2 regions of the Luteimicrobium sp. NPDC057192 genome follow, and region 2 is predicted to be linked to the other one. Evidence: predicted binding sites of a transcription regulator. Region 2 holds the regulator's gene; the other holds the start of a gene.
What was found. The regulator LexA, encoded in region 2, represses DNA repair genes until DNA is damaged. The targets are predictions, from matches to a motif close to TCGAACANNTGTTCGA.
Positions count from the first base shown of each region.

Region 1: ACFT5B_RS00530 (replicative DNA helicase) is a predicted target of LexA. The motif match lies at 2,674-2,689, and genes of this name have one in related genera.

Region 1 covers NZ_JBHUWD010000001.1:95,718-100,087, forward strand. Annotated here, with positions in the region: gene ACFT5B_RS00530 (replicative DNA helicase) at 1-2,626, opposite strand, end outside; gene ACFT5B_RS00535 (MATE family efflux transporter) at 2,945-4,315, shown strand.
Region 2 covers NZ_JBHUWD010000026.1:190-4,559, reverse strand. Annotated here, with positions in the region: gene ACFT5B_RS12795 (ATP-dependent DNA helicase) at 1-718, shown strand, start outside; gene ACFT5B_RS12790 (L-lactate dehydrogenase) at 761-1,783, shown strand; gene lexA (transcriptional repressor LexA) at 1,841-2,599, opposite strand; gene ACFT5B_RS12780 (LysM peptidoglycan-binding domain-containing protein) at 3,097-3,270, shown strand; gene nrdR (transcriptional regulator NrdR) at 3,681-4,217, shown strand; gene ACFT5B_RS12770 (DUF5302 domain-containing protein) at 4,316-4,370, shown strand, end outside.

The DNA.
Region 1 (4,370 bases), on a different contig from region 2:
CGAACTTCTCATGGCTGCGCAGACCGAAGAGTCCCAGGTCGTCGAGCCACTCCGCGATCGGGTTCCGCTTCCCACGCGCGAGCCGGTAGGGAGCAGGAAGACGGAGAGTCGTCACGCGAGCAGCCGCGTACTCGTCGCGGATCGGCGTGATCCCGAACGCCGCGGCAGCCTCGGTGACGATCGCAAGGTTCTTCTCGTCGATCGACGCGTACCGGAGCGGCTGTCGCTTGACGAACGACCCGTCCCCCAGCAGGTGCGCGAGCATGACGACCTTGCGGTCGTCCCACGCGGCGTTCTGCTCGGGCCCTGGTACGTGCCGCGGCACGCCCACACGCGACCCGACCTCGAGCTCGCCCAGCGCCGTCCAGCCGCCGTAGGTGAGGAACGGGTGGTTCGCGGTGGCCTCCACCTCCTTGCCGGACGCGAGCCGCACCCGGAACACCGGCTTTACACCGGTCGGGAACACATGCGTCAGGTGCCGCCGCACGTACTGGAGCCGGTCGTTGAGCGCCCAGACCGGCACGTCGCGAGCCCCCAGCGCGAACAGCTCGCCCATCGTCGTCTCGGCGCCGGTGTCGGCGCGCAGGATCCGCGTGTCCTCGGTGAGGCACCCGGACTCACGGAGGTCCGACATCGCGGGCTTCTTGTCCGTCCGCTGCTCGGCGCCACGGTTGAGCTGCGAGATCGCGATCACCGGCACCTCGAGCTCCTTGGCGAGCAGCTTGAGCGCACGGGAGAACTCGGACACCTCCTGCTGTCGGGACTCGACGCGCTTGCCGGACGTCATGAGCTGCAGGTAGTCGATGACGACGAGCTTGAGGTTGTGCCGCTGCTTGAGCCGCCGGCACTTGGCGCGGATCTCGGTCAGGGTCATGTTCGGGGAGTCGTCGATGAAGAGCGGCGCCTCGGAGATCTTGCCCATCGTGGCGGCGAGCTTCTGCCAGTCCTCGTCGCCGAGCTGCCCGTTGCGGAGCTTCTGCAGGTGGATCCGCGCCTCCGCGGACAGCAGGCGCATGGTGATCTCGTTGCGGCTCATCTCGAGCGAGAACACGACAGCGGCCTGGTTGTGCTTGATCGAGGCCGACCGGACGATGTCGATGCCGAGCGTCGAGTTGTGCGTCGGGACCATCGCACGCGTCGCCAGGTACAGGTGGTCGGGGTGGTCGATCTCGACGCACCGCACGGGCACCGACTCGACCGGCTCGACCGACACCACGAGGCGGGCGGCGAACCGCCGCGAGGGGCGCAGCTCCTTGTGGAGGAGTCGCAGGTCGTCGCGCCCGAAGACGTCGTCGTCGGCCTCGAAGACGACGCTCGCTGCCCCCGTCTCCGCGACCGGCTCGGTCCGGTACCCCAGCCCGACGACGAGCTCGCGCACGTCACCCGCCACCGAGCCCGTGGCGAGGTCGAGGCTGACCGCGCCCGACCGCAGGACGTGCCCGGCGTCGTCGGCGATGCCGGCGAGGAGCTCGCGGCGCTGCAGCTCGCCCGCACGCAGGTACTCGAGCGGGACCCGCGCGAGCTCGCCGCGGGCCACGGCCGAGCCGACGACGCGCGGCGGCGCGGCGAGCGCGACGTCCGGCAGGGCGAGCGGCAGGGTCGTCACGACGGCGTGGTTGGGGCGCCGGTCCGGGGTCTCGGCGTGGACGGTCGCCGCGAGCTCCTCGGTCGTGCGCACGGTGCCGTCGAGCCCGGACCCGCGCCGCGACTCCCGCGTCGACGTCGACCACTCGTGCAGCGCGTCGGCGACCACCTGGGTGCCGTCGTCGAACGTCACGCGGTAGCAGGGCCGGTCCACCAGGACCTCGGTCGCGCGGACGACGCGCGTCGGTCGGCCGTCGGCGGCCAATAGCTCGTCGCCCACCCGAACCTCGCCCATCGTGGTCCAGCCCGTGGGCGTGGGCAGGGGCGTGTCGAGCGCGAGCGCCTTGCCGATGGCGGGACGCGCTGCGACGACGATCATCTGCCCGGGGTGCAGGCCGTTCGTGAGCCGGTCGAGGTCCGCGAACCCCGTCGGCACGCCGACCATGCCCTCGCCGCGGTGCCCGGCGGCCTCGATCTCGTCGACCGTCGGGCCGAGGATCTCGGCGAGCGGCACGTAGTCCTCGCTCGCCCGCCGCTCGGTGACCGCGTAGACCTCGGCCTGGGCGTTGTTCACGATGTCGTCGACGTCGCCGCCGTCGGCCGCGTAGCCGAGCTGGACGATGCGCGTGCCCGCCTGGACGAGACGACGCAGCACGGCCCGCTCACGGACGATGCGCGCGTAGTAGCCGGCGTTCGCGGCGGTGGGGACGCGGGCGATGAGGTCGTGCAGGTACGGCGCGCCGCCGACGCGCTGGAGCTCGCCCAGCTTGGTCAGCTCCGCGACGACCGTGATCGCGTCCGCCGGCTCGCCGCGACCGTAGAGGTCGAGGATCGAGTCGTAGATCGTCTCGTGCGCGGGGCGGTAGAAGTCGGTGCCGCGGATCTCCTCGACGACGTCGGCGATGGCGTCCTTCGAGATGAGCATCGACCCGAGGACGGACTGCTCGGCGGCCACGTCCTGCGGGGGCGTCCGGTCGAACGCTCCCCCACCGGGCGCGGCGTCGGGAGCGTCGTAGCCTGCCTCGAGCTCGTCGATCGACATACGCGCCGGGTCCCCCTCCTCGTCCGTCCGGCACGGGCTGCGCCGGTACGAACACCTGTTCTACTCGTACCCCCCGACAAGCCGTGGTCCGGTCCTGAGACCACGGTCCCGCCGCGGGAGCCTCCGCGACAGTAGGCGCACCGCCGACGACACACAACCGCGCGCTGACGCACGTGTGGACAACACTGTGGACAACCTGGGGACAGTTCCCCGAGCGCTGTGCACAGGTCGTGGACAAGGCTGTGGACAACACGCATGTCGTTTGCGCACGGGACGCTGGAACGGCGGAACCGCAACGGTTCGTTAGCCTGTGGAACTGTGGACGGAAATCTCTCGCGCGACACGCCGGAGCGCACGGACGAGAGCCCCGTCCCCTCCCGCAGCCTCGACCGGCAGATCCTCGCCCTCGCGGTCCCCGCGCTCGGGGCGCTCGTCGCCGAGCCGCTCTTCGTCCTGGTCGACAGCGCCGTCGTCGGGCACCTGGGCACGGCCCAGCTCGCGGCGCTCTCCGTCGCCTCGACCCTTCTGACGACGCTCGTCGGCCTCTGCGTCTTCCTCGCCTACGCGACCACCGCGGCCGTCGCGCGACGCATCGGCGCGGGCCGCCGCCGCGAGGCCCTCCAGTCCGGCGTCGACGGCCTGTGGCTCGCGCTCGGGCTCGGCCTCGTGCTGGGCGCCGTCCTCGCGGTCGTGGCGCCGTGGGCCGCGCACGCGCTCGGCGCCGCCGACGACGTCGCCCACTACGCCGCCGTCTACCTCCGCTGGTCCGCGTGCGGGCTCCCGGGCATGCTCGTCGTGCTCGCGTCGACCGGCGTGCTCCGCGGCCTCCAGGACACCCGCACGCCGCTGTGGGTGGCGTCCGGCGGGGCCGTCTTCAACGCTGCGCTCAACGTCCTCCTCGTCTACGGCGTCGGGCTCGGGATCGCGGGCTCCGGGATCGGCACGGCGGTCGCGCAGCTCAGCATGGGAGCCGTGCTGTGCGTGGTCGTGGTGCGCGGCGCCCGCCGCGAGCACGCGTCGCTCACGCCCCACGCGGGCGGGATCTGGGCCAACGCGCGCGACGGCGTGCCCCTGTTCGTCCGCACGCTCTCGCTGCGCGCGGCGATCCTCGTGACCGTCTTCGTCGCGGCCGCGCTCGGCGAGGTCGCGCTCGCCGGGTACCAGGTCGTCAACTCCGTCTGGGGCTTCGCGGCGTTCGCTCTCGACGCCCTCGCGATCGCCGCCCAGGCGCTCGTCGGCCACCGCCTCGGCGCGGGCGACGTCGCCACCACCCGCCGCGTCCTGCGGCGCACCCTGCAGTGGGGCGTGGGCGCAGGCACCGCCCTCGGCCTCGTCATCGCCGCGGGCGGCTGGTGGTTCGCGCTGCTCTTCACCCAGGACCACGACGTGCGCGTCGCCGTCGCCGTCGGGATGGCCGTGTGCGGCCTGCTCATGCCGATGGCGGGCTGGGTGTTCGTCCTCGACGGCGTCCTCATCGGCGCCGGCGACGGTCGCTACCTCGCCTGGGTCGGTGTGCTGACGTTCGTCGTCTATGTCCCCGTCGCACTGGCCGTCCGGGCCTGGGCGCCCGACGGCGCAGCAGGGCTCGCCTGGCTGTGGCTGGCGTTCGCGGGGGTCTTCATGGCGGCCCGCGCGCTGACCACGGGGCTGCGCGCCCGCGGCACGGACTGGATGCGCGTCGGCGCCTGACGCGACGCCGGGGACGACGAAGGCCCGGCCCCCACGACGTGCGTCGCGGGGGCCG
Region 2 (4,370 bases):
GCTCGGCGGATCGTTCGACTCCGCCGCGCGGTCGCTCGGCCTCGTCGCCGACGGCGTGTCCTGGCGCGGCCTCGACGTGGGCAGCCCGTTCGACTACGCCCGGCAGGGCATCCTCTACGTCGCGCGCCACCTCGACCCGCCGGGGAGGCAGGCGAGCGAGGCGCACCTCGCCGAGCTCGAGCGGCTCGTGCGCGCCGCCGGGGGACGCACGCTCGGGCTGTTCTCGTCGCGGCGAGCGGCAGAGGAGGCCGCCGAGGCGCTGCGCGACCGGCTCGAGGTGCCGATCCTGTGCCAGGGGGACGACCAGCTCCCGACGCTCGTGCGGGAGTTCGCCGCCGACGAGGAGACGTGCCTGTTCGGCACGCTGTCCTTGTGGCAGGGGGTCGACGTCCCCGGCCCGTCGCTGTCGCTGGTCGTCATCGACCGCATCCCGTTCCCGCGCCCCGACGACCCGGTCCGGTCCGCGCGCTCCGAAGCCGTCGACGCCGGTGGCGGGAACGGCTTCATGCAGGTCTCCGCGACGCACGCCGCGCTGCTGCTCGCGCAGGGGGCCGGGCGTCTCGTGCGGTCGACGACCGACCGGGGCGTCGTGGCGGTGCTCGACTCGCGCCTCGCGCGCGCTCGCTACGGCACGTTCCTGCAGCGCTCCATGCCGGGCTTCTGGCCGACACAGGACCCGGCTCTGGTTGCCTCTGCGCTGGAGCGGTTGCGCTCCTAGGCTGGGCGCGGCGGACACGTCACCTGACCGAGAGGCGGCACGATGGCACCGAGCGCAGCACCAGGGATCACCGGCGGGCACCCCGAGAACGCGGCGGCGTCCGGGACACGGCCCGAAGGGCGCCCGTCGAAGGTCTCCATCGTCGGGGCGGGCGCCGTGGGCGCCACGACGGCCTACGCGATGCTCATGCGCGGTGCCGCCCGTAACGTCGCGCTGCTCGACGTCAACAAGGCCAAGGTCGACGCCGAGGTGCTCGACCTCCAGCACGGCATCCAGTTCATGCCGCAGGCCAACGTCGAGGGCTCCGACGACGTCGCCGTGTGCGCGGGCTCGGACGTCGTCGTGGTGACGGCGGGCGCGAAGCAGAAGCCCGGCCAGACGCGGATGGACCTCGCAGGCGACACGATCGCCCTGATGCAGAAGATCCTGCCCGGCCTGCTCGAGGTCGCCCCGAACGCGATCTACCTCATGGTCACCAATCCGGTCGACGTCGTGACCTACGCCGCCCTGCGTTACTCGGGGCTTCCCCCGAACCAGCTGTTCGGCTCGGGCACCGTCCTCGACTCCTCGCGGCTGCGCTTCCTCGTCGCCGAGCGCGCGGGCGTCGCCGTGCAGAACGTCCACGCCTACATCGCGGGGGAGCACGGCGACTCGGAGATCCCGCTGTGGAGCTCCGCGACGATCGGCGGCATCCCGCTCCGCGACTGGCCGGGTGTGGGCGGGCTCCTGCCGCTGACCGACACCGACCTCGAGCGGATGCACCACGAGGTCGTGCACTCGGCGTACGAGATCATCGCAGGCAAGGGGGCGACCAACTACGCGATCGCCCTCGCGGCCACGAGGATCGTCGAGGCCGTCCTGGACGACCAGCACACCGTGCTCCCCGTGAGCTCGCTTCTCCAGGACTACGACGGCCTCAGCGACGTCTGCCTGTCGGTCCCGTCCGTCGTCGACCGCACCGGGGTCCGGGAGACGATCCCGACGCCGATGTCCGACGCGGAGCGTGCCGGGCTCCGGGCGTCCGCCGACGCGCTCCGGGCCGCGGCCAGGACGTTCGGCCTCTGAGACAGGGACTGCCGTCCGCTGACGCGGAGCCCGCCCGGCGGGACGGCCGGGCGGGCGTCAGACGCTGCGCAGCACGCTGACGACCCGCCCGAGGACCTGGGACTCGTCGCCCGGGATCGGCTCGTAGGCGGCGTTGTGCGGCACGAGCCACACGTGGCCGCCGGTGCGCTTGAACGTCTTGACCGTGGCCTCGCCGTCGATCATCGCGGCGACGATCTCCCCGTTCTCGGCGACGTTCTGCCGACGGACGACCACCCAGTCGCCGTCGCAGATCGCCGCGTCGATCATGGAGTCCCCGACGACGCGCAGGAGGAAGAGCTCGCCCTCCCCGACGAGCTGGCGCGGGAGCGGGAACACGTCCTCGACGACCTGCTCCGCGAGGATCGGGCCGCCCGCCGCGATCCGCCCCACGACCGGGACGTAGGCGGGGGTCTGCGGGAGCTCGGTGACCTCGGCGACGGCGAACGCGGAGTCCTGCGTGAGCGGCGGGATCGCGCGCGAGTCGTCGGGCTGGACGACCTCGATGGCGCGCGGGCGGTTCGGGTCGCGTCGCAGGTAGCCCTTGCGCTCGAGCGCGGTGAGCTGGTGCTTGACGCTGGACGGGCTGGTCAGCCCGACCGCCTCGCCGATCTCGCGCATGCTCGGCGGGTAGCCGCGCTCCTCGACGGAGGCGCGGATGGTGTCGAGCACGAGGCGCTGGCGCCGGGTCAGGCCGTCGGGTCCGGTGGGGGCTTGCGTGAGGGACCGGACGGTCGCGAGGGCGCCGTCGTCGCCCTCGCCCGGTCCGCGCGTCGTGCCGGTGGTGCCGCTGGCCATGCCGTCCTCCTTGCCGGCCCGTAGGCCCTGCGTCGACGCTCCTTGTCCCGTGCTGCCTGGTCGACGCCGCCCCGTCGCGCAGCCTCACGCGAGCGCGGCCCCGACCTGTGTCCCACCGTAGGGCACCTGACGTGCAGTTTCAAACATGTGTTCGAGCGTGTCTCGACATCTGTCGGGAGCTCGTGCTAAGAATCGTACAGACGTTCGACGTACAGGTGTTCGAAGAATCCGCTTCAGAGCGGGTCGGTGCGGCGGGCGGTACGGCATTGTCGGGACGAGCGGTGAGGTGTGGCATGAGTGCGACGGTGAGCTGGCCTCTCGGGGCGGACGGGACGACGCGCCGCGTGGAGCGGGGGCGCGACGGCACCCGTCCCGGCCCTCTGCGACTCACGCGCCGGGGTCGTGTGGTTCTGGGGATCGCCGCGTTCGTGCTCGCGTGCACCGGCGTCGTCGCGACGGGCGGCGCCCAGGCGAGTGGGCCCCACCGAGGTGTCGAGGTGACGCGCCACGTCGTCCAGCCCGGCGAGACCCTGTGGGCTCTCGCGAGCTCCGTGGCGAGCTCGCGCGAGGACCTGCGTGACGTGGTCGTGGAGATCGAGAGGCTCAACAACCTCGATGGTGCCGGGCTGCGTGCCGGCGAGCAGCTGCTCCTCCCGGTCGCCCGCGGGTGAGGCTCTTCGCGCCCTCGGTGCCGGGTGAGGTTCGGTCAGGCTCCTCGCGGCGGCTTGCGCAGCCGGGTGAGGTTCGCCTAAGTTAGTCATGCCTTACCTGCTGGCTGGGGGGTCAGGAGCAAGGTGTCGACCCATCGGGTCGGCGTGCACGTCCGCGTGTGGCGAGGCGAGTCGCGATACGCGCAGGGGACGGGGGCGTCCCGGCGGGGACGGCTGCTGCGGCGGCCGTCCCCGTTCTCGTGGCAGCGGGCCCCCGGTCCCCGGCACTGGGCTGATCCTGACCAGGGCTGACATTCCGGTTCGTGTCGGTGGTGCGTCCGAGGACGATGCTGCCCGACACCGCTCGAAGTTGTTCGACAGGCTTTAGTAGGTTGAGCACCGTCCCCCCGGCCTACCTCTGGAGCCCGCTCATGCACTGCCCCTTCTGTCGGCACCCCGACTCGCGCGTCGTGGACTCGCGCACGTCGGACGACGGCCAGTCGATCAGGCGCCGGCGGCAGTGCCCGCACTGCGGCAGGCGCTTCACGACGATCGAGACGGCCAGCCTGTCCGTCGTGAAGCGGTCGGGCGCGACGGAGCCCTTCAGCCGCGACAAGATCGTCGGCGGCGTCCGGAAGGCGTGCCAGGGCCGCCCGGTGTCGGAGGACGACCTGGCGCTCCTGGCCCAGCGGGTGGAGGAGACCCTGCGGAGCTCGGGCTCCGCCGAGCTCGACGCGTACGAGATCGGTCTGGCGATCCTCGGGCCGCTGCGCGAGCTCGACGAGGTCGCCTACCTGCGCTTCGCGAGCGTGTACCAGGGTTTCGACTCGCTCGAGGACTTCGAGGCGGCGATCACCTCGCTCCGGGTCGACCGGGAGCGACGGGACGAGCCCGCGGCTGCGGACGGCGACGCTCCGGGAGCCGCGGAGGTGTCGTCGTCGCCGGCCACGGAGGCGGAGGACCGGTAGGGCCTCCCGGCCGGTCGGACCCGGTCCGGACTCGATTTCCCGTGGCGCGGGCCCCCGCGTCACGGCAGGCTAGGGGGATCCGACGGAGGAGGAGCGACATGAGCGACCCCGGACATCAGTCCGACGAGGAGGTCGACGCGGTCAAGGCGAAGT